2 linked regions of the Heyndrickxia acidicola genome follow. The protein of the gene in region 1 interacts with the protein of each later gene in a pairwise test. Links are inferred from orthologs where the notes say so. Each region holds a gene or a part of one and is shown on either strand. Other genes may lie near its edges.

Evidence for each region.
Region 2: the proteins of ligA (region 1) and leuS interact in binary tests that used the Escherichia coli proteins (3 or more experiments, as listed by UniProt). The link is inferred for Heyndrickxia acidicola from one-to-one orthologs.

Annotation. Positions count from the first base shown.
Region 1 is NZ_KV440953.1:2,987,110-2,999,350, reverse strand. The notes cover bases 4,505-7,412. They hold ligA (NAD-dependent DNA ligase LigA), read left to right. Parts: upstream 4,505-4,909; coding sequence 4,910-6,916; downstream 6,917-7,412. Other genes in these bases: A5N88_RS13985 (CamS family sex pheromone protein), read left to right, coding at 6,983-7,412; pcrA (DNA helicase PcrA), read left to right, coding at 4,505-4,807. Outside these bases: A5N88_RS14005 (tetratricopeptide repeat protein), read right to left, coding at 1-1,151; A5N88_RS26165 (hypothetical protein), read right to left, coding at 1,342-1,464; pcrB (heptaprenylglyceryl phosphate synthase), read left to right, coding at 1,847-2,530; more of pcrA, read left to right, coding at 2,594-4,504; more of A5N88_RS13985, read left to right, coding at 7,413-8,158; aceB (malate synthase A), read left to right, coding at 8,404-9,981; aceA (isocitrate lyase), read left to right, coding at 10,182-11,459; Asp-tRNA(Asn)/Glu-tRNA(Gln) amidotransferase subunit GatC, read left to right, coding at 12,066-12,241. UniProt on the Escherichia coli protein: DNA ligase that catalyzes the formation of phosphodiester linkages between 5'-phosphoryl and 3'-hydroxyl groups in double-stranded DNA using NAD as a coenzyme and as the energy source for the reaction.
Region 2 is NZ_KV440953.1:4,729,355-4,741,699, forward strand. Bases 1,491-4,502 are described here. They hold leuS (leucine--tRNA ligase), read left to right. Parts: upstream 1,491-1,795; coding sequence 1,796-4,210; downstream 4,211-4,502. Also shown: A5N88_RS22045 (MDR family MFS transporter), read left to right, coding at 240-1,430; A5N88_RS22055 (processed acidic surface protein), read left to right, coding at 4,791-5,942; srtD (class D sortase, LPxTATN-specific), read left to right, coding at 5,921-6,556; A5N88_RS22065 (rhodanese-like domain-containing protein), read left to right, coding at 6,649-6,963; A5N88_RS22070 (sporulation protein Cse60), read left to right, coding at 7,324-7,521; A5N88_RS22075 (carbon starvation CstA family protein), read left to right, coding at 7,802-9,871; A5N88_RS22080 (CstA-like transporter-associated (seleno)protein), read left to right, coding at 9,886-10,077; A5N88_RS22085 (nuclear transport factor 2 family protein), read left to right, coding at 10,661-11,035; kdpF (K(+)-transporting ATPase subunit F), read left to right, coding at 12,175-12,252; potassium-transporting ATPase subunit KdpA, read left to right, coding at 12,288-12,345.

The sequences.
Region 1 (12,241 bases):
AATCTAGCGTAATCTTTTTGCTCTTCTAAGTACGGAATAAACTCATGAACCATCATTTCCTCGAATTTTTCCAAATTTCTTTCAGTAAGATGACGGTAGGTATAAATTTCATAATAAAACAATAAGTATCTTTCTTTATTTTCCTCAGTTATTAGACCTAAACCTTCTTCAATTCGTCTCTTTGCTTCCTCATAATTGTTAGCTTTATAGTATTCTTCAACAATTGCGGTTAAAGCTAGTAGACGGTTTTCTAAAGAGGATTCTTTCTCCTCTACAATCATATCTAAATATTTAATGGCTTGGTCTGTTTTGCCTTGAGCATAGTACAAATACCCTAAATTTAAATGAGTTAATTGGATAATTTCCGTTGTATCATCATGCTCCGCCAGCTGCTTTGCCAGCTGATAATTTTTGATGGCTTTGTCATAGTTCTGAATCCGCCTGTACGATATCCCCAATATCAAATGGCATTCCGCACATCTTGAGAAATTATAAATCTGCCGGTAGAAATCAAGCGCTTTATTGGCATAGCTTTGGGCTTCCGAAGTGAGGCGCAGCTTGCTGTAAGTGACCCCTAAGACATATTGAAGGTCAGCAATCTCTTCATCAGGCAAATCGTTTTTCGCAATTAGGTCTTCTGCCATTGTATAGAATTGGAGGGCTTTACTGTCTTCTTCCGTGATAGAGTGATAGTTGCCATTGAACTTAAACCAATAGTATTTTTGTTTTCCGCTGAAGGTGGTACTGATCTCTTTTAATTGATTGATTTGTTCGAGGGAGGAGTTCGTTTCTCCTATTTTCAAAAAATATCTGATAACGTGAATCTTCAGTAAAATTTGAAGCTCAAGATCCGGAATGGTGTTGGTGAGCTCTGACATGCGCTGATATTCCTGTTTCAAAATGCTCGGCTTAAAGGATGTTAACAGAATGTGGAACCAATTGTAGCAAAGCTCTCTCGTTTCCTCATCAATTTGTCTATTAATTTCAATATCCAGGCGCATGCAGAGCAGCTTGATCACTTCATCATTCGGCTCAATTTTACCGTTTTCAATTTTTGACAGATAGGAAGTGGAAATAATTCCTTCCGCCAAATCTTCTTGCTTCAAGTTTTGTTTCAATCTATTCATTTTTATAATGGAACCGATGTTCATAGCATCACCTAAGACATTCTTATATGGTAATAGTATACCTCAACTTGGCATTATAGGAAAATAGGATAGCCATTCAAGGATGTTTTACGAACAATTCGGTTATATCTATAACTATATGAGTGGAAGAGGCGATTGTTTCTTGATGTGGGCGGGAGCAAAAAAAATAGGCTATTCGCCTATTTCTATAGACTCATGCTGTTCTGGTGCTGTTAAATTTAGTATCTCTTTTTTCATTCAATAATTTATCCATTTTGTAAATAAGGGCATCTACATCTCGTTTTGTGATTTTTTCTGGCACACTTTTTTTATTCATACTATTAATTCCTCCTTAACAAAAGTTTGTACGGTGGAAAGTCTTGTTATTATTTTATCACACAATATGGCCTATTTTACTTGGGAAAGTGGCATGGATTTCAATGGATTAAATGGAGAATGATTTTCATGTTTTCCTAAAATCCTGAAAAAATCGTTTTTATTAAAACTAACCTTTACTTTTTGTGAGTCTTTTTTACTATATAAGATCATTTTATTTCCAAAGTCTGAATGTCTGTATCTTTTGGCATGGCGCTTTATGAAAAACAGGAATATTAACCAAATATTTGTCTATTCACATATTCAAGGAAATCCTTTTTTGCCGATTCGAACAAATGATATAATGATGACTATGGAATAAAGAATGGAGGATTTATCTTAGTATGTACGATGTTCGTGAATGGCGGCATGCCTTTAAGCTTGACCCAAATAAGGAGATTAATGATACGGACCTGGAGAGAATTTGTGAATCAGGGACAGATGCCATCATCGTTGGAGGAACAGACACGGTTACACTGGAGGATGTGCTGAACCTTATGTCACGTATTAGAAGATATACTGTTCCGTGTGTACTTGAAGTTTCTAACCTTGAATCTATTACCCCTGGGTTTGATTTATATCTTATTCCATCTGTATTGAACAGCGGAGATGTCTCTTGGATTACAGGTGTGCATCATGAAGCGTTAAAAGAGTATGGAGAACTATTAAATTGGGACGAGCTGTTTGTTGAGGGATATTGTATTTTGAATGAAGATTGCAAAGCGGCCGAACTGACAAAAGCCCGTACCGATTTAACACAGGAAGATGTGGAAGCGTACGCCATGATGGCAGAAAACTTGTTTAAAATGCCTATTTTTTATATGGAATACAGCGGTCGTTATGGAAATGTCGATATGGTCAAGGCAGCTAAAAAACATTTAAGACACTCCAGGCTTTTTTATGGGGGAGGTATCCGCTCAAGCGAACAGGCGAAGGAAATGGGCGAGCATGCGGACGTCATTGTGGTGGGCAATGCAGTTTATGACGATCTTGAACAGGCATTAGGTACAGTCAGAGCGGTAAAATAATGTAACAATAAACCTTGAAAATAGATTATAATAAGAACAAATGTTCTAAATGGTGGTGAAGTCATGCAATTTTTAACAGATCGATTACTATCTGGATTGAATCCAGAACAGCAGGAAGCAGTAAAAACAACGGAAGGCCCCCTATTGCTTATGGCTGGAGCGGGAAGTGGAAAGACAAGGGTGCTGACTCATCGTGTGGCGTATTTGATGGTGGAGAAGGAAGTCAATCCTTATAATATCCTGGCCATTACGTTTACAAACAAAGCAGCTCGAGAGATGAGAGAACGTATAGCTGGAATTATGGGCGGTGCAGCTGAAGAGGTTTGGATTTCCACATTCCACTCCATGTGTGTGCGGATCTTAAGAAGAGACATTGACCGTATAGGCTTTAACCGGAATTTTACAATTCTTGACCCGACAGACCAGCAATCAGTTGTCAAATCCATTTTAAAGGATAAGAATATTGATCCTAAGAAATTTGATCCTCGATCAATCCTTGGAACTATTAGCAGTGCGAAAAATGAATTGGTGGATCCGGAAGAGTATTCCAAGCTGGCAGGGGGATACTACGATCAGGTTGTCAGTGATGTGTATACAGAGTATCAAAAAAGGCTCAGAAAGAATCAGGCACTGGATTTTGATGATTTAATCATGCTGACCATTCAGTTATTCACTAGAGTCCCAGAGGTTCTGACCTATTACCAGCGCAAGTTTCAATACATTCATGTGGATGAGTATCAGGATACGAACCGTGCGCAGTACATGCTTGTCAAGATGCTCGCTGCAAGATTTCAAAATCTTTGCGTGGTAGGCGATTCCGATCAGTCCATTTATCGCTGGCGCGGTGCGGATATTGCCAATATCTTATCCTTCGAGAAGGATTATCCTCGTGCAAAAGTTATATTGCTTGAACAAAATTACCGTTCTACAAAAAGAATTCTGCAAGCTGCAAATGAGGTTATCAAAAATAACCAAAATCGAAAAGCTAAAAACCTATGGACTGAAAATCAAGACGGGCCTAAAATTTCCTATTATCGCGCCGACAGTGAACAAACAGAGGCGCAATTCGTAGCCGGCAAGATAAAAGAAGCGGTTGCCTCCGGAAAACGAAAGCTTTCTGATATTGCTATTTTATATCGTACGAATGCCCAGTCACGTGTTATGGAGGAAGTACTCCTAAAATCAAACATTGAGTATAGCATCGTCGGCGGCATTAAATTCTATGACCGCAAGGAAATCAAGGATATCCTCGCTTATTTGCGTTTAATTGCTAATCCTAATGATGATATCAGTTTGCAGCGGGTCATTAATGTTCCAAAACGGGGAATCGGTTCTACTTCTATGGACAAGATTGCCCGTTATGCAGCAGATCAGGATATTTCTGTTTTTGCAGCCATCCAGGAAATTGATTTTATTGGAGTAAGCCCAAAGATCGCCAATGCTGCAAGGGAATTTTATGATCTTATTCATAATTACACTCAAATGCAGGAGTATCTATCTGTAACGGAGCTGGTTGAGGAAGTTCTGGAGAAGTCAGGATACAGGGACATGCTGAAGGCAGAGAAGACAATTGAATCCCAAAGCCGTCTTGAAAATATTGATGAATTCCTTTCTGTAACCAAAAACTTTGAGGAAAGCAGCGAAGATAAGAGCCTTGTTGCGTTTTTAACGGATCTTGCCCTTGTCGCAGATATTGACAGGATGGATGAGCAGGATGAAAAGGCTGATTCGATTGTCTTGATGACCTTGCATTCTGCAAAAGGGCTTGAATTTCCAATCGTCTTTTTAATCGGCATGGAGGAAGGCGTATTTCCTCACAGCCGATCTTTAATGGAAGAAGCAGAAATGGAAGAAGAACGCCGCCTCGCTTATGTGGGAATTACACGTGCTGAAGAAGAGCTGTATTTAACGAATGCAGGAATGAGAACTTTATTTGGACGCACTAATATGAATCCTGTTTCCCGATTTATTAATGAGATACCAGAGGAGCTGCTGGAGTCTGTCCATAAAGAAACCAAAGCTTCATCTTCTTTTGGTGCTCAGCGTTCCGTGCAGCCGGCGCGCCGACCGGCGGTTGTCCGTCCTGCACAAAATGCTTCTGCTGGAAGCACTGCGGATTGGAAGGTGGGCGACAAAGCTGCGCACAAAAAATGGGGCACTGGCACAGTGGTCAGCGTAAAGGGTGACGGCAAAAGTGTTGAGCTTGACATTGCTTTTCCTAGTCCTGTGGGCATTAAAAGGCTGCTGGCAGAGTTTGCACCTATTACAAAGGCATAATGCATCAGTTGTTTTTAGGGAAAGTGCCCATTTTATCCAAGAGAATTTCAGTCTTCATTCTGTTCATAAGGATGGAGGCTATAAATAGAAAGGGCTGTTGTTATGGAAATAAAAACCGCTGAAAAAAGGGTGAAAGAGCTTCATACTCTATTAAACCAGTACAGCTATGAATACCATGTAAAGGATCATCCAACTGTACCTGATTCGGAATATGACAGGCTCCTGAAAGAGCTGAATGATATTGAAGCTGAATACCCAGAGCTGATTACATCGGATTCTCCTACTCAGCGGGTAGGAGGTGAACCACAGTCAGCCTTTACAAAAGTGGAACACAGGACTCCGATGCTATCTTTGGCAAATGCCTTTAATGAAGAGGATTTACGTGATTTTGACCGCAAAGTAAGACAGGCAGCAGGAGAAGATTACGAGTATGTCTGCGAATTGAAAATTGATGGATTGGCGGTCTCACTTCGCTATGAAGACGGACTGTTTGTCCAAGGCGCCACTCGCGGAGACGGAACCATTGGAGAGGACATAACTGTCAATCTCAGGACAATCCGATCTATTCCTCTCAGAATAAAAGAACCTTTTTCTATCGAGGTGCGCGGCGAGGCCTATATGCCGAAAAAATCATTTGAGCAGCTGAACAGGGCGAAAGAAGAGAACGGAGAAGAGCCTTTTGCGAATCCTCGAAATGCTGCTGCAGGTTCATTGCGCCAGCTTGATCCGCGAATTGCAGCTTCAAGGAATTTAAGCATCTTTCTTTATGCCATCGGCGATCCCGGTGAAACAGGCGTCACCGCCCACAGCGCCGGCCTGGATTTGCTTGAAGACCTGGGATTTAAAGTAAATAAAGAACGCAAGCTTTGTAAAAATATTGATGAAGTGCTTGATTATATTAAAAACTGGACAGAAAAGCGGCCAGACCTTCCGTATGAAATTGATGGGATTGTCATCAAGGTGAACTCTCTTGCCCAGCAGCAGGAGCTTGGTTCAACAGTAAAAACCCCGCGCTGGTCCATTGCTTATAAGTTTCCTGCAGAGGAAGTCGTTACGAAATTGATCAGTATCGAACTAAATGTAGGAAGGACGGGCGTTGTAACACCCACTGCGGTTCTTGAACCTGTTCGGGTTGCAGGTACAACGGTTAAAAGAGCCTCCCTTCATAATGAAGACTTAATTCGTGAAAAAGATATTATGCTTGGCGATTATGTGGTAGTAAAAAAAGCAGGGGACATTATCCCGGAAGTAGTGAATGTTCTGACGGACAGAAGAACAGGTGAGGAGCAGGAGTTTAAAATGCCGACTCATTGCCCTGATTGCGAGAGTGAACTGATCCGTTTGGAGGGTGAAGTGGCTCTCCGCTGCATCAATCCGAAGTGCCCTGCCCAAATTCGCGAGGGCCTGATTCATTTTGTGTCACGAAATGCAATGAACATAGAAGGGCTGGGGGAAAAGGTCATCAGCCTCCTATTTAGCCATCAGTTAATCCATGATGTAGCGGATATCTATAGACTGACAAGAGAGCAGCTTCTTAACCTGGAAAGAATGGGTGAAAAATCCGCAGGGAATTTACTGGATGCCATAGAAGCGTCCAAACAAAATTCTTTGGAAAAGCTTTTGTTTGGTCTTGGCATTCGGCATGTAGGTTTCAAGGCTGCCAAAACACTTGCTCAAACGTTTGAAACTATGGAGAAGCTGCAGGCAGCAACAAGAGAAGAACTGACAGCCATTCAGGATATTGGTGAAAAGATGGCGGACTCCATTGTGGCGTATTTCGAAAACGAAGAAGCCAGGGAGTTAGTAAAAGAGCTGCAGTCCCTTAGTGTCAATATGATTTACAAGGGACCAAAGCCTGTTGAAGCAGTGAACGCCTCCTCGCCATTAGCAGGAAAAACCGTAGTACTGACAGGAAAACTTGAGCAAATGACCCGTGAAGAGGCCAAGGAGCGTTTGGAAGCACTAGGGGCTAATGTAACGGGCAGTGTCAGCAAGAAGACGGATTTAGTTATTGCCGGGGCAGATGCCGGTTCAAAGCTTACAAAAGCGGAACAGCTGGGAATAGAGGTCTGGGATGAAAATCGTTTTGTACAAGAAGTAAAAGAGTGAGCTTCTTAAAAGGAAACCATTGGGGAAGGCTTTCCTTTAGTATGTAATAAAGGTGGAAGAATCAGCATGAAAAAATGGTTGCCATTACTAGTAACAGTAGTCTTGCTAACAGCAGGATGTACTTCGAATTTCGGGTCAGAGGATAAGGTTGTGCAAGAAAAAAACAATCAAAAAGAGACAGCGATTATACCAAATTACCAAATATCCGATAATTATTATCGAACGATATTGCCATATAAGCCGAGTAAAAGCAGAGGTTTGACCGTCAATAATTTAAACACCCGCTATGATATTCAGGAATTTGAAACGGGGCTCCTTCGTGTAGCGAAAACCACGTATTCGCCTGAGAAATATCTGTTCCAGGAAGGGCAGATACTGGACGCGGATACCTTGAAGATGTGGCTTAACCGTAAGTTTACACCAAGCCAGTGGAAGGCTGTACAAAAGGAAGTAAATCCACCCAGTCAAAATATTGGATTAAATCCTCCTTTAAGCGGGAAAGGTTCAATCGATTCACAAAATCAAAATAGCCCGATCTATCTTGCTAATATCCTGGAACATGACTATTTAGTTAAGACGGATAAAAATACAGTGAGGCTAGGTGGCGTCGTCATAGGTTTGGCACTTAATTCAACGAATTCTTATCAAAGCCAAAATGGGACGACCACCCAATCTTCTCTCTCTCAGGCTGCAATAGACAGTGAGGGAAAAAGCATTGCTGCTGAAGTGGTAAAACGACTCCGTGCTATGAGCGAATTGAAGAATGTCCCGATCACCATTGCCTTATTTGAGCAGAAGGATAAGGATTCAGTTGTTCCAGGAAATTATTTTGCCTATACTAATGTTCCGGCGGGAAGCTCCTCCATTGGGAGCTGGAATGCCATTCAAAATCAATATTATCTTTTCCCGTCATCGCAGGCTGATTCAGATCACCCGCACGATGCAGGTGTTTTTGATAAGTTTAAAAAGCGGGTAGAGAACTATTTTCCTAATTATAATGGAGTAATTGGGCGTGCATTCTATAACGGAAATAAGCTTACTCAATTAAAAGCAGAAATTCCTCTCCAATTTTTTGGAGAAGCTGAAGTTATTGGTTTTACACAATATATAGCGGGGATTGTACCATCTATTTTCCCGGATACCATAGACTTGCAAATAAAGATTACGGCTGGCGGCGATATAAAAGCCCTTATAACAAGGAGCCCTGGCCAAACAGATACATCTGTCCATATATATCAATAAGCTGAAAAAGCTGATAAAAAAGAGAAAGCCTCTTCTTTTATCAGCTTTTTTATTTGAGGATTTTCCATGTCTATTAGCTTGATGGAGCGGTTTAAGGGAAGCCGTCATAAAACAATACGAGAAATGTCGAAAATATTTATAGAAAATTTCAAAAAAATAGTTCCAGTCTTTGATCTTCTGTTATATAATACAAACATAAATTAGTAAATTGTTTTATAACAATATTAAAGGAGTGATGTGAAAAGATGGATACTCAAACGGCTGGAATATCCGTAGCTAAGGAGCTGAAAGCAAAGTATGAAGATCTTTTAACACCAGGTGCTTTACATTTTATTGAACAACTTGAGAGGCACTTTGGAAATGAACGAAAGAAACAGTTACAGAACAGAGAGTGCAAACAACAGGAAATGGACGGAGGAAAACTCCCTCACTTTCTTTCTGAAACGGAACCCATTCGAAATGGAGATTGGTCTATCTCGCCGCTTCCAGCCGATCTTCAAGATCGCCGGGTGGAAATTACAGGGCCGCCAGATCGAAAGATGATTATTAACGCAATGAATTCGGGGGCAAAGGTGTTTATGGCATGTTTGGAGGATGCGACATCGCCTACATGGGAAAATGTGATGGATGGACAGCGGAATCTGAGAGATGCGGTAGATAGAACCATTGCTGTATACGGGGAGAATGGAAAAACCTATGTGCTGAATAAGGAAACCGCCGTTTTGTTTGTCAGGCCAAGGGGATGGCATTTGGAAGAGAAGCATGTATTGGTGGATGGGAAACCTATTTCCGCAAGCTTGTATGATTTTGGTTTGTATTTTTTTCATAATGCGATCCATCTTGTGGAGAAAGGCACGGGCCCTTACTTTTATTTACCCAAGCTTGAGAGTCATTTGGAAGCAAGACTTTGGAATGATGTTTTCACCTTTGCCCAGAAATTCATTGGAATTCCTAAAGGAACCATTAAAGCGACAGTACTGATTGAGACCCTTCCAGCAGCCTTTGAAATGGATGAAATTCTTTATGAGTTAAAGGAGCATTCAGCAGGACTGAACTGCGGCAGATGGGATTACATCTTCAGCTATTTAAAGAAGCTGAGAAACCAGCCTAATGTCATATTGCCGGATCGTTCACTGGTTACAATGACAGCTCCATTTATGAGGTCGTATTCACTACTCACCATTAAAACCTGCCATCGCAGAATGGCGCCGGCAATTGGGGGAATGACTGCACAGATTCCTGTAAAAGGAGACGAGCAGAAAAATGAGGAGGCCTTTAACAAGGTACGCCAGGATAAAGAAAGAGAGGTGCAGGATGGACACGATGGCACGTGGGTGGCACACCCTGCACTCGTGAAGGTAGCCATGGAGGTTTTTAATAAAGAAATGAAGAGTTCAAATCAAATAGATTCACAGAAACAGATTGATTTCGAGGTGTCAGAACAAGATCTGCTGGCTGTACCTGCAGGAAATATAACAGAAGAAGGAGTAAGGCAGAACATTCGTGTGGGTTTAAGGTATATAACCGCCTGGCTGAGGGGAAGGGGAGCAGTACCCATCCACCACTTAATGGAGGATGCTGCTACAGCTGAAATTTCCCGAGCACAGATCTGGCAATGGATCCGCCATCCAAAAGGAGTGATGGAGGATGGAAGGAAGGTTACGTTTGACATGTACCAAGAAATCAAGAATGAAGAGATTCAATTGATTCAGCAAGAGATGGGCAGAGAAAAAGTTCAAGAAGCGGGAGAATTGTTTGCCAGTCTAATCACGGAAGATGAATTTCAGGATTTTTTAACCATACCAGGATACGCATTGCTTTAAACGAAAAGGCTCTTTTCGTAAACTTTGTTGCTATTGGACACAAAAATATCATTTTAAATATATGTTCGGTATTAAAACTTGTGAAGAGCTTACGAAAAGATGCCATGAAGACAGACAACTCACGGAATCATTCTTTGTACGTAAAGCAACGCGAAAACAGCCAATGAAAAAATATTGAAATCAAAGAAGGGATGAAGGAAATGAATAGAAAAGCCGATAAATTGCAAGAAAGCTGGGAGCAGGATACACGTTGGAGCGGAGTGACACGTACTTATACGGCTGAAGATGTTTTGAGGCTGAGGGGATCGCTTGATATTGCTTATACTCTTGCACAGCACGGGGCGGAGAAGTTCTGGGAGCTTTTGCATCGAGAGGAGTATGTTCCAGCACTGGGAGCGTTAACGGGAAACCAGGCAGTCCAGCAGGTCAAGGCAGGATTAAAGGCGATTTATTTAAGCGGATGGCAAGTCGCTGCTGACGCCAATCTTTCTGGACATATGTATCCTGACCAAAGCCTGTATCCTGCAAATAGCGTTCCCCAGGTGGTAAAGCGCATTAATCAGGCACTTCAAAGAGCGGACCAAATTCATCACGTAGAAGGAGACAAAAGCATTGACTGGTTTGCACCGATTATTGCAGATGCAGAAGCAGGTTTTGGTGGTCAGTTAAATGTTTTTGAATTGATGAAATCCATGATTGAAGCAGGAGCTGCTGCCGTTCATTTTGAAGACCAGCTTTCCTCTGAAAAGAAATGCGGGCACTTAGGAGGCAAAGTCCTGCTGCCGACACAAACAGCGGTCCGTAATTTAATTTCTGCGCGCCTGGCTGCAGATGTGATGGGAGTGCCAACAGTTTTAATTGCAAGAACGGATGCCAATGCAGCCGATTTAATTACCAGTGATGCGGATCCATATGATGCACCGTTTATTACAGGTGAGCGCACCCTCGAAGGCTTTTACCGGACAAAGCCTGGACTTGAGCAAGCAATTTCAAGAGGATTGGCCTACGCCCCATATGCAGACCTGATCTGGTGCGAAACGTCTGAACCAAATATGGAAGAAGCGCGCCTGTTTGCAAAAGCCATCCATGAAAAGTTCCCAGGAAAACTGCTTGCATATAATTGTTCTCCGTCCTTCAACTGGCGTAAGAAGCTGGATGGAAAGGCAATCGCAAGCTTTCAGCAGGAGCTTGGAAAGATGGGTTACAAATTCCAATTTGTAACACTTGCAGGCTTCCATGCGCTAAATAACAGTATGTTCGAGCTGGCAAAAGGCTATCAGGAAAGAGGAATGGCGGCTTATTCAGAGCTTCAGGAGGCTGAGTTTGCAAACGAACCGCTTGGCTATACAGCCACAAGGCATCAAAGAGAAGTAGGAACAGGCTATTTTGATGAGGTATCGATGGTTATTACCGGAGGAACTTCTTCTACAACAGCCCTTAAAGGTTCAACGGAGGAAGAACAATTTACCAGCATATAATGGATATATGAGCGGGGTATTCCATAAGGATATACCTCGCTTTTTTGAAAAGGACTTCGATAACCAGATTACACCATAATTTCTGTCTATTTAGACTAAGATAGGCTTTGGAGCTAGACAGAGATTGCATTGAGCATTCCATGTTAAACATTTTACCAATCTTGCCTTCAGAAGCAGAGGGGAATACAGTAAAATAAAGGCTGTTTTGGTTTAGGCTCTTTTCATAAACTTTGTTGCTATTGGACACAGTAATATCATTTATTATATATATTCAGTATTAAGACTTGGGAATAGCGCACAAAAAGATGCCACGAAGACAGACAACATACGGAATAATCCCTTATACGTAAAGCAACAATCTATGCGAAAACAGCCTTTGGTTTAGAGTGTTGCTTTGTGTATAACAGATAAATTTTTCTTACTTAATCGGTAAAATGGGAAATTGAAAAATATCAAGAGGAGACTGCAGAAAACCAGTCAGCACGCCTATAAGGAAAGATGTAGGGACAGGCCCGCAAGGATGGCCTGTCCTCTTGCTTATTAGTGGTCAATTCTGCTATTATCAATAGTATTGCGAGTGTTCGAATAACCTTGGAGGTGAATGGAATGTCAAGAATTTCTAAAGACCAGGTTGAGCATGTTGCTCATTTGGCAAGACTTGAATTTAAAGCTGAAGAAATTGAACGATTTACAAAGCAATTAGATGACATTATCAGCATGGCTGAATCCTTAAATGAATTAAATACCGAAAATGTAGAACCAACAACACACGTATTGGCTAT
Region 2 (12,345 bases), 1.7 Mb from region 1 along the record:
ACTTGCTGCTTCGTTTATGTTTTTTGTTCCTGTTTGGTCGTTTTGTGTTAACAAAAGGTTATTTTCGCATAGATTATTGCTTTACGTTCAAGGATCATTCCGTATGTTATCGGTCTTCGCAGAATCTTTTCGTAAGCAATTCATAAATTTTACTTTTTAATCATTTTTGTGTGTCTAATAGCAGCAAAGTTTACGAAAGATGCCTTATAAAAATAAGTAAGTTGAAAAGGAGCGTTTTCATGCCAAGAACCGTTTGGATGCTGGTGATTGGGATGATGGTTAATGTTACAGGCTCTTCTTTTTTATGGCCTTTAAACACCATATACATCCACGAACATCTAGGGAAATCATTGTCAGTAGCTGGGATTGTTTTAATGCTTAATTCTGCAGCGAGTGTTGTAGGAAGTCTTTTAGGGGGCAGCTTATATGATAAGTGGGGAGGATACCGGGCAGTTATTTCGGGAATTGTCATTACGACCCTTGCGATAGCGGGCTTAACACTGTGGCATGGCTGGCCGGCCTATATTGTTTTTCTTACTTTTATCGGATTGGGAGCAGGGATTGTGGTTCCGCCTATGTTTGCAATGGCAGGGTCTGCGTGGAAAGAAGGAGGGCGAAAAGCCTTTAATGCCATGTATATCGCACAGAATGCCGGGGTTGCAGTCGGATCTGCATTAGGTGGCCTTGTTGCTTCGTATTCTTTTAATTATATTTTTGCTGCAAATCTTATCATGTATGTATTGTTCTTTTTCATTGCCTTTTTTGGATATAAACATATAACAAAGGAAACCATCAGGCACTCGGTATTAGTAGAAGAGCCGTTGATGCCATCAAATAAACCGGAGCTTAGAGCATTAATGATTTTATGTTCTTCTTATTTGGTGTGCTGGATCTGTTACGTACAGTGGCAATCCACATTGGCAACGTATACGCAGGACCTTCATATATCGTTGAAACAATACAGCCTATTATGGACGATAAATGGTGCCATTATTGTCCTTGGACAGCCGTTAATCAATCCAATTATTAAAAAATTCGGCTCGAATCTTAAAGGCCAAATTTTGGTCGGGATTTTTATCTTTATGGTTTCTTTCGGCGTGGCAAGTGTAGCCAATGACTTCAAGGGATTTTTGTGTTCCATGGTTATTTTAACATTGGGTGAAATGTTTGTTTGGCCGTCGGTTCCAGCTGTGGCTAACACTCTGGCACCAAAAGGCAAGGAAGGCTTTTACCAGGGGATTGTAAACAGCACGGCAACTGGCGGTCGTATGATTGGTCCTTTGTTAGGAGGCATTCTGGCTGACTCCTTTGGGATGAATGTATTGTTTGCCACCCTGATTGGTTTGTTTGTCATTGCAGTCATCCTAGCATCAGTATATAATAAAGCCCTTAAGGCGAAGCATAAGCAGCCTACTGAAGTGACTATGTGAAAATAGGCTTGAAAACATGTTTATTTTTGGATAAAATAGTGAATACAATTAAAAATAGGATAGGAAACGTTGAGAAGGAGTAGTAGTGATGGTTACTGAAATCAGAGAGTTGGCGGCTGGTGCAAGCCAATCAGATAACATCATGAACTCGCCTTTGAGTTGCAAATGTGAAAGGGATTCTTAGTAATGTTTGCCGTTAACCGCGTTAAGGATGAATGAAGTGAGTGTGTGTGCACTAATTTGGGTGGTACCGCGGGAGATATAAGCCTCTCGTCCCTTTTTGGGATGAGGGGTTTTTTGCTGTTCTTACAGAAACTCATCCCTTAAGACATACACGGGTTAAATCAGATAAAGGAGGTCATTTCATGAGTTTTCGCCACATTGAAGTAGAAAAGAAATGGCAAAAGTATTGGGAAGAACACAAAACATTTAAAACAGAAGACAGTAGCAGTAAACCAAAATACTATGCAATGGATATGTTTCCTTATCCATCCGGTGCCGGGTTGCATGTAGGGCATCCAGAGGGCTATACGGCGACTGATATTGTTTCCAGGATGAAAAGAATGCAGGGCTACAACGTTCTTCATCCAATGGGCTGGGACGCATTTGGGCTTCCTGCAGAGCAATATGCGATAGACACAGGAAATGATCCAGCTGATTTTACGAAGCAAAATATCACAACCTTTAAGCGTCAAATTAAATCTCTTGGTTTCTCTTATGACTGGGATCGCGAAGTCAATACAACGGATCCGGACTATTATAAATGGACACAATGGATTTTTATCAAGCTTTACGAAAAAGGTCTTGCGTATATTGATGAAGTAGCAGTCAACTGGTGCCCTGCACTTGGGACAGTTCTGGCCAACGAAGAAGTCATTGACGGGAAAAGCGAACGGGGAGGCCATCCAGTCGAACGCCGTCCAATGAAGCAATGGATGCTGAAAATTACAGCTTATGCTGACCGTCTTCTTGAAGATCTGGATGAGCTGGATTGGCCGGAAAGCCTTAAGGATATGCAGCGTAACTGGATTGGCCGCTCTGAAGGTGCTGAGGTTACGTTTACCATTGATGGCACAGATCACACTTTCACCGTTTTCACCACACGCCCGGATACACTGTTCGGAGCTACTTATGCAGTGCTGGCTCCTGAGCATCCGCTCATCAATGACATTACTTCTTTAGAGCAAAGAAGTGCGGTTGACCAGTATCTTGACAAGGTTAAGACGAAAAGCGATTTGGAAAGAACAGATCTTGCCAAGGATAAAACGGGAGTCTTTACAGGTGCCTATGCCATCAATCCAATCAATGGCGAAAAAATGCCAATCTGGATTGCGGACTACGTTCTAATGAGTTATGGTACTGGAGCGATTATGGCTGTACCGGCTCATGATGAACGCGACTATGAATTTGCCCGTAAGTTTGAGCTTCCTATTAAAGAAGTTGTAGCTGGCGGAAATATTGAAAAAGAGGCTTACACTGGAGACGGCCCTCATGTTCATTCTGATTTCCTTGATGGCCTTCATAAAGAAGAAGCCATTGGAAAAGCAATTGCTTGGCTTGAAGAAAAAGGAATCGGCACAAAGAAAGTAACCTACCGCCTTCGCGATTGGCTGTTTGCCCGCCAGCGCTATTGGGGTGAGCCTATTCCGATTATTCACTGGGAGGATGGTTCAATGACGACGGTTCCGGAAGAAGAGCTGCCGCTTGTGCTTCCAAAAACAAATGAAATTAAACCTTCAGGCACTGGTGAATCACCGCTTGCGAACATTGAGGAATGGGTGAATGTAACGGATCCTGTTACAGGGAAAAAAGGCCGCCGCGAGACCAACACAATGCCTCAATGGGCGGGCAGCTGCTGGTATTACCTGCGCTATATTGACCCGCATAACAGCGAAGAGCTGGCTAGCAAAGAAAAACTGGAAGAATGGCTTCCTGTCGATCTTTACATCGGCGGTGCTGAACATGCTGTCCTTCACTTAATGTATGCTCGTTTTTGGCATAAGTTCCTTTATGATATAGGCGTTGTCCAAACGAAGGAACCATTCCAAAGGCTGTTTAATCAAGGAATGATTCTTGGTGAAAATAACGAAAAAATGAGTAAGTCGAAAGGCAATGTAGTAAATCCTGACCAGATTGTCGCAAGCCACGGAGCCGATACACTTAGACTTTACGAAATGTTTATGGGTCCGCTAGATGCCTCTGTTGCCTGGTCGACTAATGGCCTTGATGGAGCAAGACGATTCCTTGACCGTATCTGGCGTTTGCTTGTAAACGAAGGCGGAGAGCTTTCAAGTAAAGTGGCTGACGGCCATGAGGAAGCACTTGAAAAAGTGTATCATCAGACTGTCAAGAAGGTATCAGAGGATATGGATGCGTTGCATTTTAATACGGCAATCTCACAGCTGATGGTCTTCATTAATGAAGCCTACAAAGCTGAATTTGTATCTAAATCCTTTGCAGAAGGCTTTGTTAAAATGCTTTCCCCTATCGCTCCGCATCTGGCAGAGGAGCTATGGGAGAAATTAGGACACTCAGGAACCATTGCCTATGGAACATGGCCAACATACGATGAGTCTAAGCTTGTCGACAATGAAGTGGAAATTGTTGTTCAGGTAAATGGAAAAGTAAAAACAAAAATGCTTGTAGCAAAAGATGCAAGCCGTGAAGAGCTTGAAGGAATCGCCCTTAAGGATGAAACGATTCAAGGGCTGATCGAAGGCAAAACGGTTCGCAAAGTTATTGCCGTCCCTGGCAAGCTTGTTAACATAGTAGCCAATTAAATAAGCGATTGAAAACAGCCTCAAAGAGTGCACTCTTTGAGGCTGTTTTTTTATGATGTGCTTTAGTGCTTTAAAGTAAAGCAGGGGTCTGACCCCTTTATTGCGGTGAAGTGACGCATAGTGGGTATTTGTACCTGTTTCCGCCGATTAAGTTGGATTTTTACCCGATTACGTTCAGGTTTTGCCCGATTAATGGAAGTTTTTAGCCGATTACACACTGTTTTTACCCGAATGCCCCTTTTGAGGTAGATATGCTATGCAATAAACCGTGAAGAAATTACATTCAGGCACTATTTAATATATGTGAATAAAGAATTGAATAGGAAAACGGTCTTTTTTGCTAATGGATGCTTGTGAAAGAATATTAAAAAACGAATTTAATTTCTAAATCTTCTTCAACAAGGTGAAAAGTTCTATTGAGAAAAGTGCAGAAACTAGACCATAAGAAGCGATTTGTAAAATAGGTATTAAATGGAATAAATGGATAAAACATAGCTGCATTCATAAGATATCCAGTCTTTCAAAATATTATTTTTTACAGTATATTTTTATAGAGTATAAAAAATTGGGGGAAAAAACATTGAAAAAAATTCTAGCACTAATCTTACCTGCTGTACTATGCTTGTCCCTGTTTCCAAGCCTTAGTTATGCAGCACCGCCAGATAAGGATTTGAATGCTTTCTTAGCACAAAATGGATGGACAAAAACCCAGCTGAATTCCTATCTTGAGTATTATTTTAATGAGGAATTAGATTCTTTTGATACAGTTGATGAGATCAAGACACAATTGGGTGATCCCATAACAGATGAAAATCTTGCTCAGCTGCTCAAGAATTATCATTTTAAATCCGAAGACGACCTAAAGTCATTTTTAATAGAAAACGATGAACTTCAAAAAAATGAAAATCTCCGTGATAAATTTAAATTCATCAATACCCTTGATCAAACGGTGTCTTTTTATAGCGGCACACCCATTGATGATAAAAATTTACAAAATCTGTTGAATCAATATGGTATGACAAAAGATGAATTGGAAGTTTTATTAAAGGAAAATGGAGATTCGCTGGATAACTATAAGTATATAGAAGACCTGGACGATGCCATTAAATCCTATACCCAAGGCCTGGATTTCAGTGGATTGTTCTCGCAATTCGGTCTTACCAATCAGGAAATTGAAAAGCTGATTGGCCACTTTATGACATTGAATGTCAAGGACCCAAGCTTTGATCAGAAAATAACTGATATTGGGGACCGTTTGAGTTCTATGAAGGATTTTAATAGTAAATCAGACTTGACTCCTTCCCAAATAAACAATTTAGTGGAAAGCTACAATGAGCTTCTTTCATTATTGCAGCTTGATGTTAAATACTATCTGGTTAAAAAGGGTGAAAAAACCCCTGTGACCGAGCAGCAATTAATTAATATGAAATCTACCAATGGTCGCGATTTATTAATAGAAATTTATGATACGAACCATCAGTTTTTGGCGGATATTGTCCTTACAAAAGATATGTTTGGTTCAGAAATCATTAAGACTACTGCTAATAAAATTGTAAAAACAGAGAAAAAGGTAATAAAACAGCCTAGTACCCGGAAGCCTGTTGCCCGCACGATCTCAGGAGGAAAATTGCCAAACACTGCAGGCCATTATGCGGATCATATCCTTTTGGGAAGTGTGCTATTGATACTTGGGTTATTGCTGTTTAGAAAATGGAAAGTGATGAAGGCATGACCCAAAAAGCTGGACGCCTGCTGATTTTAATCGTCAGTATCATTCTTCTGGCTGCAGGTATTGCCCTCATTATCAAAAATATACAGCCTTTCATGGCTGGGAATAAAGTACCAAAAATAGCCATTAAGCCGGCATCATCTCTAAAGCCAAACGCAACAAAACAAAAGAAACAGTCAATTCCTCTTTATGCAAGTGCTCCTGCAATGGGTTCAGTCATTGGCACTCTTAAAATACCTAAGCTGGGAGCGGCTCTATCGATATATGAGGGGGCCAATGAAGACGAATTGGCTAAGGGAGTCGGCCATTTTGCAAGAAGTGTCCTTCCTGGTGAGAAGGACAACACTGTGCTGTCCGGGCACCGTGATACAGTTTTCAGAAAACTGGGTGAAGTGGGGATAAATGATCTATTAATTGTCCAAACCTCTGCCGGTGTGTTTACCTATAAAGTATATAAAGTCAGAATTGTGGATGCGGATGACCGGACTGTTATTGTTCCGAAGCCGAGAGCCACGCTTACTGTGACAACCTGCTACCCATTTTATTATATCGGAGATGCACCGAAGCGTTATATATTGGTAGCCAATCTGATTCATGAAAAGCTGACACAGGCTTAAGGAAGTAACTTCATATCGATTTACATTCTTGGTTTTTTCTCTTAGCTTTTGTATAATAGCGAAAGTGCGAGATAAGAGAGGATGAACTATACATGTTAACTTTTCAAGTAATATCTACTGAAGAATTAAAGAACAAATTGGCTAAAGGGGAAAAGCTGAACCTTATTGACGTTCGAGAAGAGGATGAAGTAGCGGAAGGAATGATTCCTGAAGCTAAGCACATTCCTATGGGTGAAATCCCTGCTTCCCTTGACCAATTCAATAAAGATGAGGAATACATTTTCATCTGCCGTTCCAGCGGCAGAAGCGGCCGTGTTTGTGAGTATATGAGCAGTCAGGGATTTAAGGTAACAAATATGACTGGCGGCATGCTGGAATGGACAGGGGAAACAAAGCCAAAGAAATAAACATGATTAGAGTGCCAGCGGGATAATCCTGCTGGTTTTTTTGATAGGCTATTTTCGTAATCTTTGTGGCTATTTGACACAAAAAATGATTAAAAATCCAGGTTCAGCATTAAAACTTTTGAATAGCTTATAAAAAAATGCCACGAAGACAGACAACATACGAAATGACCCATTGTAATTAAAGCAATAATCTATGCAAAAACAGCCTTTTGATAAAAATATACTCTTTTTATCACTGTGAAACACGATGGAAAATCCGTATACCGAAGGGCTGGAGCCCAACGGTTTTCTTTTAAGTAAATTGTTTAGAAAATTCTATCTTTGTTCATACTAGAGATAAAACGCAAAGGAGAGAAACTGGTGATCCAGGTAAAGGTGATTGATTGTGAGCATGAAAAGGACTTGGAAGAAGAGGTCAATAAGTTTCTAAAGACGCTGGATGACAATCGGTTTGTCGACATAAAATTTAATGTAGCGGCAATACCGGAAGAAGTGGATGCACAGATCTATTGCTTCAGTGCCATGATTTTATATAAAAAAGCAGCAAAAACTTCTTAAAAAAGAAGGGAAGGCTGCTTTTTTGCTATTTTAAGAGGAAGACTCTTATAATAGTATCTTAAAAGAAAAAACGCCGCTGACTCATGCCGGCTATAGGCACCACCGGATCAAAGACATAAGCCGTTAAGAAGGCTTCTTGCGCTTTTGTGCCAGTGACAATAAAAGGAATATACTTATAAAATAAATTATTTGAAATTTCTAAAAGGAATATAAAAACGATTGCCGAATTTTACTTGATAGGGGGAATCCAGCTTTTGGTATAGTAAAGGAGGAGTAGAAAATGAGAAAGGGAATTTTGTCTATCTTTATCTGGGTGCTGGTCTCCATTTTAGGAGCCGCTGCCTTTGCAATCCTGGCCATTTCTAATGGTGAGACGATTTCAGCTGCCTGGATGGTTATAGCAGCCGTTTGTACCTATGCTGTTGCCTATCGTTTTTATAGTAAATTTATTGCCGGGAAAATATTTGGGTTAAATGACAATCGTGCAACCCCTGCCGAGCTGCATAATGATGGCAAAGATTTTGTTCCGACAAATAAATGGGTATTATTTGGCCATCATTTTGCTGCTATTGCAGGGGCGGGTCCTCTGGTTGGTCCCATCCTTGCCGCGCAAATGGGGTACCTCCCCGGAATGCTGTGGATCATTATTGGGGTTGTTTTAGCGGGAGCCGTCCAAGATTCGGTTATCCTGATGGGGTCTATGAGGAGAAACGGAAAATCGCTTGGACAAATCGCCAAGGAAGAGGTTGGACCATTCGGCGGCGTTATTGCGTCTATTGGAATCATCGCCATTATGATTATTTTAATTGCCGTTTTAGCGTTAGTCGTGGTTAAAGCACTGGCGAATTCACCATGGGGTGTATTCACTATTGCCATGACCATTCCGATTGCGTTCTTTATGGGAATTTATATGAGATTTATTCGTCCAGGCAGGGTATTGGAAGGATCGATTATTGGTTTTGTCCTTTTAATCATTGCTCTTTGGAGCGGACAGTTTGTGGCTGATTCCAAGGCACTGGCAGACATGTTTACTTTTACAGCACCGCAGCTTGCCATCATGATTGCCATTTATGGATTTATCGCATCAATTCTTCCTGTATGGCTTTTGCTGGCACCCAGGGACTATTTAAGCTCATTTTTAAAAATTGGAGTAATCCTGCTTTTGGCACTTGGTATTTTATTTGTTCTCCCTGATTTGAAAATGCCAAAAATCTCAAGATTTATAGACGGTACTGGGCCGGTATTTGCAGGAAGCTTATTTCCATTCTTGTTTATTACCATCGCTTGCGGCTCTGTATCGGGCTTTCACTCGCTCGTATCCTCGGGAACGACACCTAAGATGATTGAAAAGGAATCACATGCGCGTATGATTGGTTTTGGAGGAATGTTAATGGAGTCAGGTGTTGCCATCATGGCGCTGATAGCAGCCTGTGCCATTCATCCAGGATTATATTTTGCCATGAACTCTTCTGCTGCTGTCATTGGGACAAGTGCAGCAAGTGCGGCTAAAGCAATCTCCTCATGGGGCTTTCAAATTACACCTGGGGAAATTACTGCAGCAGCAAAAAGCATAGGAGAGGTGAACATTTTATCAAGAACTGGAGGCGCACCAACCCTTGCAGTCGGCATGGCTGAAATTTTTACGAGCTTCCTGGCAGGTGCAAAGGCCTTTTGGTATCACTTTGCCATTCTCTTTGAGGCGGTCTTTATTTTAACCACCATCGATGCAGGTACCAGAATTGGGCGCTTTATGCTGCAGGACTTACTGGGGAATGTGTATAAACCGTTTGCACGCACAAACAACTATGTTTACAATATTATTGCTTCTGCCCTGATCACAATAGGCTGGGCGTATATTACGTATCAAGGGGCAATAGATCCATTTGGAGGCATAAATTCTTTATGGGCATTATTCGGTATCTCCAATCAAATGCTGGCAGCCATTGCCCTTGCAGTGGGCACTACCATTATCATAAAAATGGGAAAAGCCCGCTATTCCTGGGTGACCATTCTGCCTTTTGTATGGCTGGCTATCACTACGCTTGGAGCTGCGTTTATGAAATTATTTTCAACTGTTCCTGCTATCGGTTTCTATGCACATGCAAAAATTTATCAGACTGCGATAGACCAGGGAAAAGTGCTGGCACCCGCAGGCAGTATGTCAGTCATGAAGCAAATCGTCTTTAATGATAGGATGGACGCCGCCATTACGATTGCCTTTATTGTAATTGTAATTCTTTTGATACTGGATTCCATTCGAGTCTGGTTCAATATTTTTGTACGAAAAAAAACAACCTCTTTGCACGAGACGCCATTCATACAATCAAATTTTCAGCAAACGCAAATGTGAGGTGCAGATGAATCATGTCATTTATGAATCGATTACGTAGGATGCGCTCCCATATTAAAACGATCATTGGGATGCCCAATTATGAAAGATACCTTTTTCATCAGCAGCAATTTCATCCCAATGATCCAGTTATGACGGAAAAAGAATACTATTTGTTTATTTTAAAGGACCGGTATGAAAGCGGGAAAGTGAATCGGTGCTGTTAGGGAATAAAGGGGGAAATGAATGAATAGAAAGAGGGTGACTCAAAAGGCAAGATACAAGCAATCTTTTGAGCCACCTCTTTTTATATTTCCGGCAAAAAAGAAAAAGGGAAGAGGAACACAGGGTGCGAATAATAGCATGGTGTCTCTGCCTTAAAATCTATGTTGATTTTACAACCATATTGTTAAAGCAGAAAAGACATGCAGGACTACTAGCGCTGCGCATATCTAGAAATACCCAATGTTCGTTTGGATTCAACGCTTATTAGAGCGGAAAGCACAAGACTCCTGCGAGTTACACAAGTTACTAGGTGAGACCCCAAAAGCTTGCAGCGACGGGGTTCGATACCGCTCGGGGAAACGAATACTTGAAGTGGAAATCAACCGGCAGGATGATCAGAACGCTGCCTATGTCTTTGTAGACTCCCGGCCGCCCGCGTAAGGCAGTGCCTGTCCCTGCAGTAGAAATCAACTAGTAAGGAAAAGTTGCTGTCTCCATGGTCACATAATAGTATATGACTTTTTGTGACAGCCTCTAACCCTTTTGGTGGAGGTAAAATATAAGAGAGGGAAAGGAAATGTGATTATGATGAATAAAGAAGCTTTGAAAGAACATCTCCGGCAGCTGGAGGAAAATCTCTTAAAGCCTGAAATAAGGACGAATCAAAAAGAGCTTAGCCGGTTGCTGGCGGATGATTTCTTTGAATTTGGAAGTTCAGGGAGAGTGTTATACAAGGATGAAGAAATTAGCGATGAGGGCATAGGAACGGTCAAAATGGTTTTAGGTAATTTTGAGATCCATCCATTGTCCAAAGACATCGTGCTGGCTACCTATCTTATCTTAAACGAAGAAACCCGGCAATATTCGCTGCGAAGCTCTATTTGGAAATTCAGCGATGGAAGATGGCAGATGTTTTTCCATCAAGGAACAGTGACAAATCATTTCGACCGTTTTTCTTAAAGGATAAGCTCTGTTAATTTTCGATGTTGAAAACTGCTCTTTTTTTTGCTCATTCGTGTGAAACCTCCGTTTCAAACGAATGAGCAAAAAACCAACAATGTCCTCCGCCAAAACCATTAATAAATAATGAACTAATGTAGTTTTTGTCCAGTCTAACTCCTGATGGCTAACGGATTTCTGCTTCTCCTCCCTGCGGTAAGTAGGCATCTAGTTTCATTTATCTCAGTCGGAGACTCCCAAATCCATACCTAGATGAAAATGGCGCCTATGCTTTTTTTAATCAGTATTACTTAATAAAGTCAAGATGCATAAATAGTTAAAAAAACGAGATTGGATTAGAAATAGAAAGATTGAGTTGGATTTTCAAGAAAAAAAACTCTCACAAGGGTTAATTTCATTAAATTAGACGATTTACAAGCAATGAACGCCAAGCATATAATTGTGCCATAATCAAATTGAATATCGGCTTAATCCTGAGGAAACTCAGGAACGGAGGAACCAATTTTTTGGGGTTAATTCTGCAGTCTGCAGAAGGGATGAGATACTCTTTCGCCATCCTACCCGTCAGCTAACTTCGTCGGCTAAAGCGAGGGAGGTCTTAAGACCGCCTAATTCAGGGGGATTTTTTGTTTTTGAAGCAAAAAATTAGCTTGAACCAACTAGTAGGTCTTTTTTATTTTGCCTATTTTCGGAAAAAAGGAATATGGGAGACAGAATGCAAAGGAAGCAAATTGCTTGCTGGGCGTTAAGTAGACCAATGAGTACTTTTTCTCCATCTATTATCATGAAAAGCGAAATGGCGAATTAGAGCATCTTATTGAGATGATTCTATTTCATTTCTGCTTGCCATGATAACGGGGGAATGAGTAAGCATAGGTCTATTTTTTTTGCTTTCTCTTCCCGGAAGGTCCTGCCACTTTCTAATAAAAGTATAGATGGCTGCCGGCAGCCGACCGTTATCAGGGCAGTGATGGTCCAGTTTAGATGCCCGGACCAAGGGAGTACCGGATTATCAATGCTTCGAAAGGATGGTCAAATGTGAATAGTGATGTTGTATCAATCGTACTGATGGTTTTGTCTTTTTCTTTATTTTTTGGATTTGCATTATTTAGCGAAAAAGCTTAAGGGGGTAATCAATGATGCTCGTACCGGCCTTGATTGGCATCGCATTAGTGATTTATTTAATAGTCGTTTTAATAAAGCCTGAAAAATTTTAGGATGAATAACCAATAGGAGGAATACAAAAATGGCCATGGGAGTAGTACAGGTATTGGTGACCTTGATCATTGCCGGCATATTGGTAAAACCGG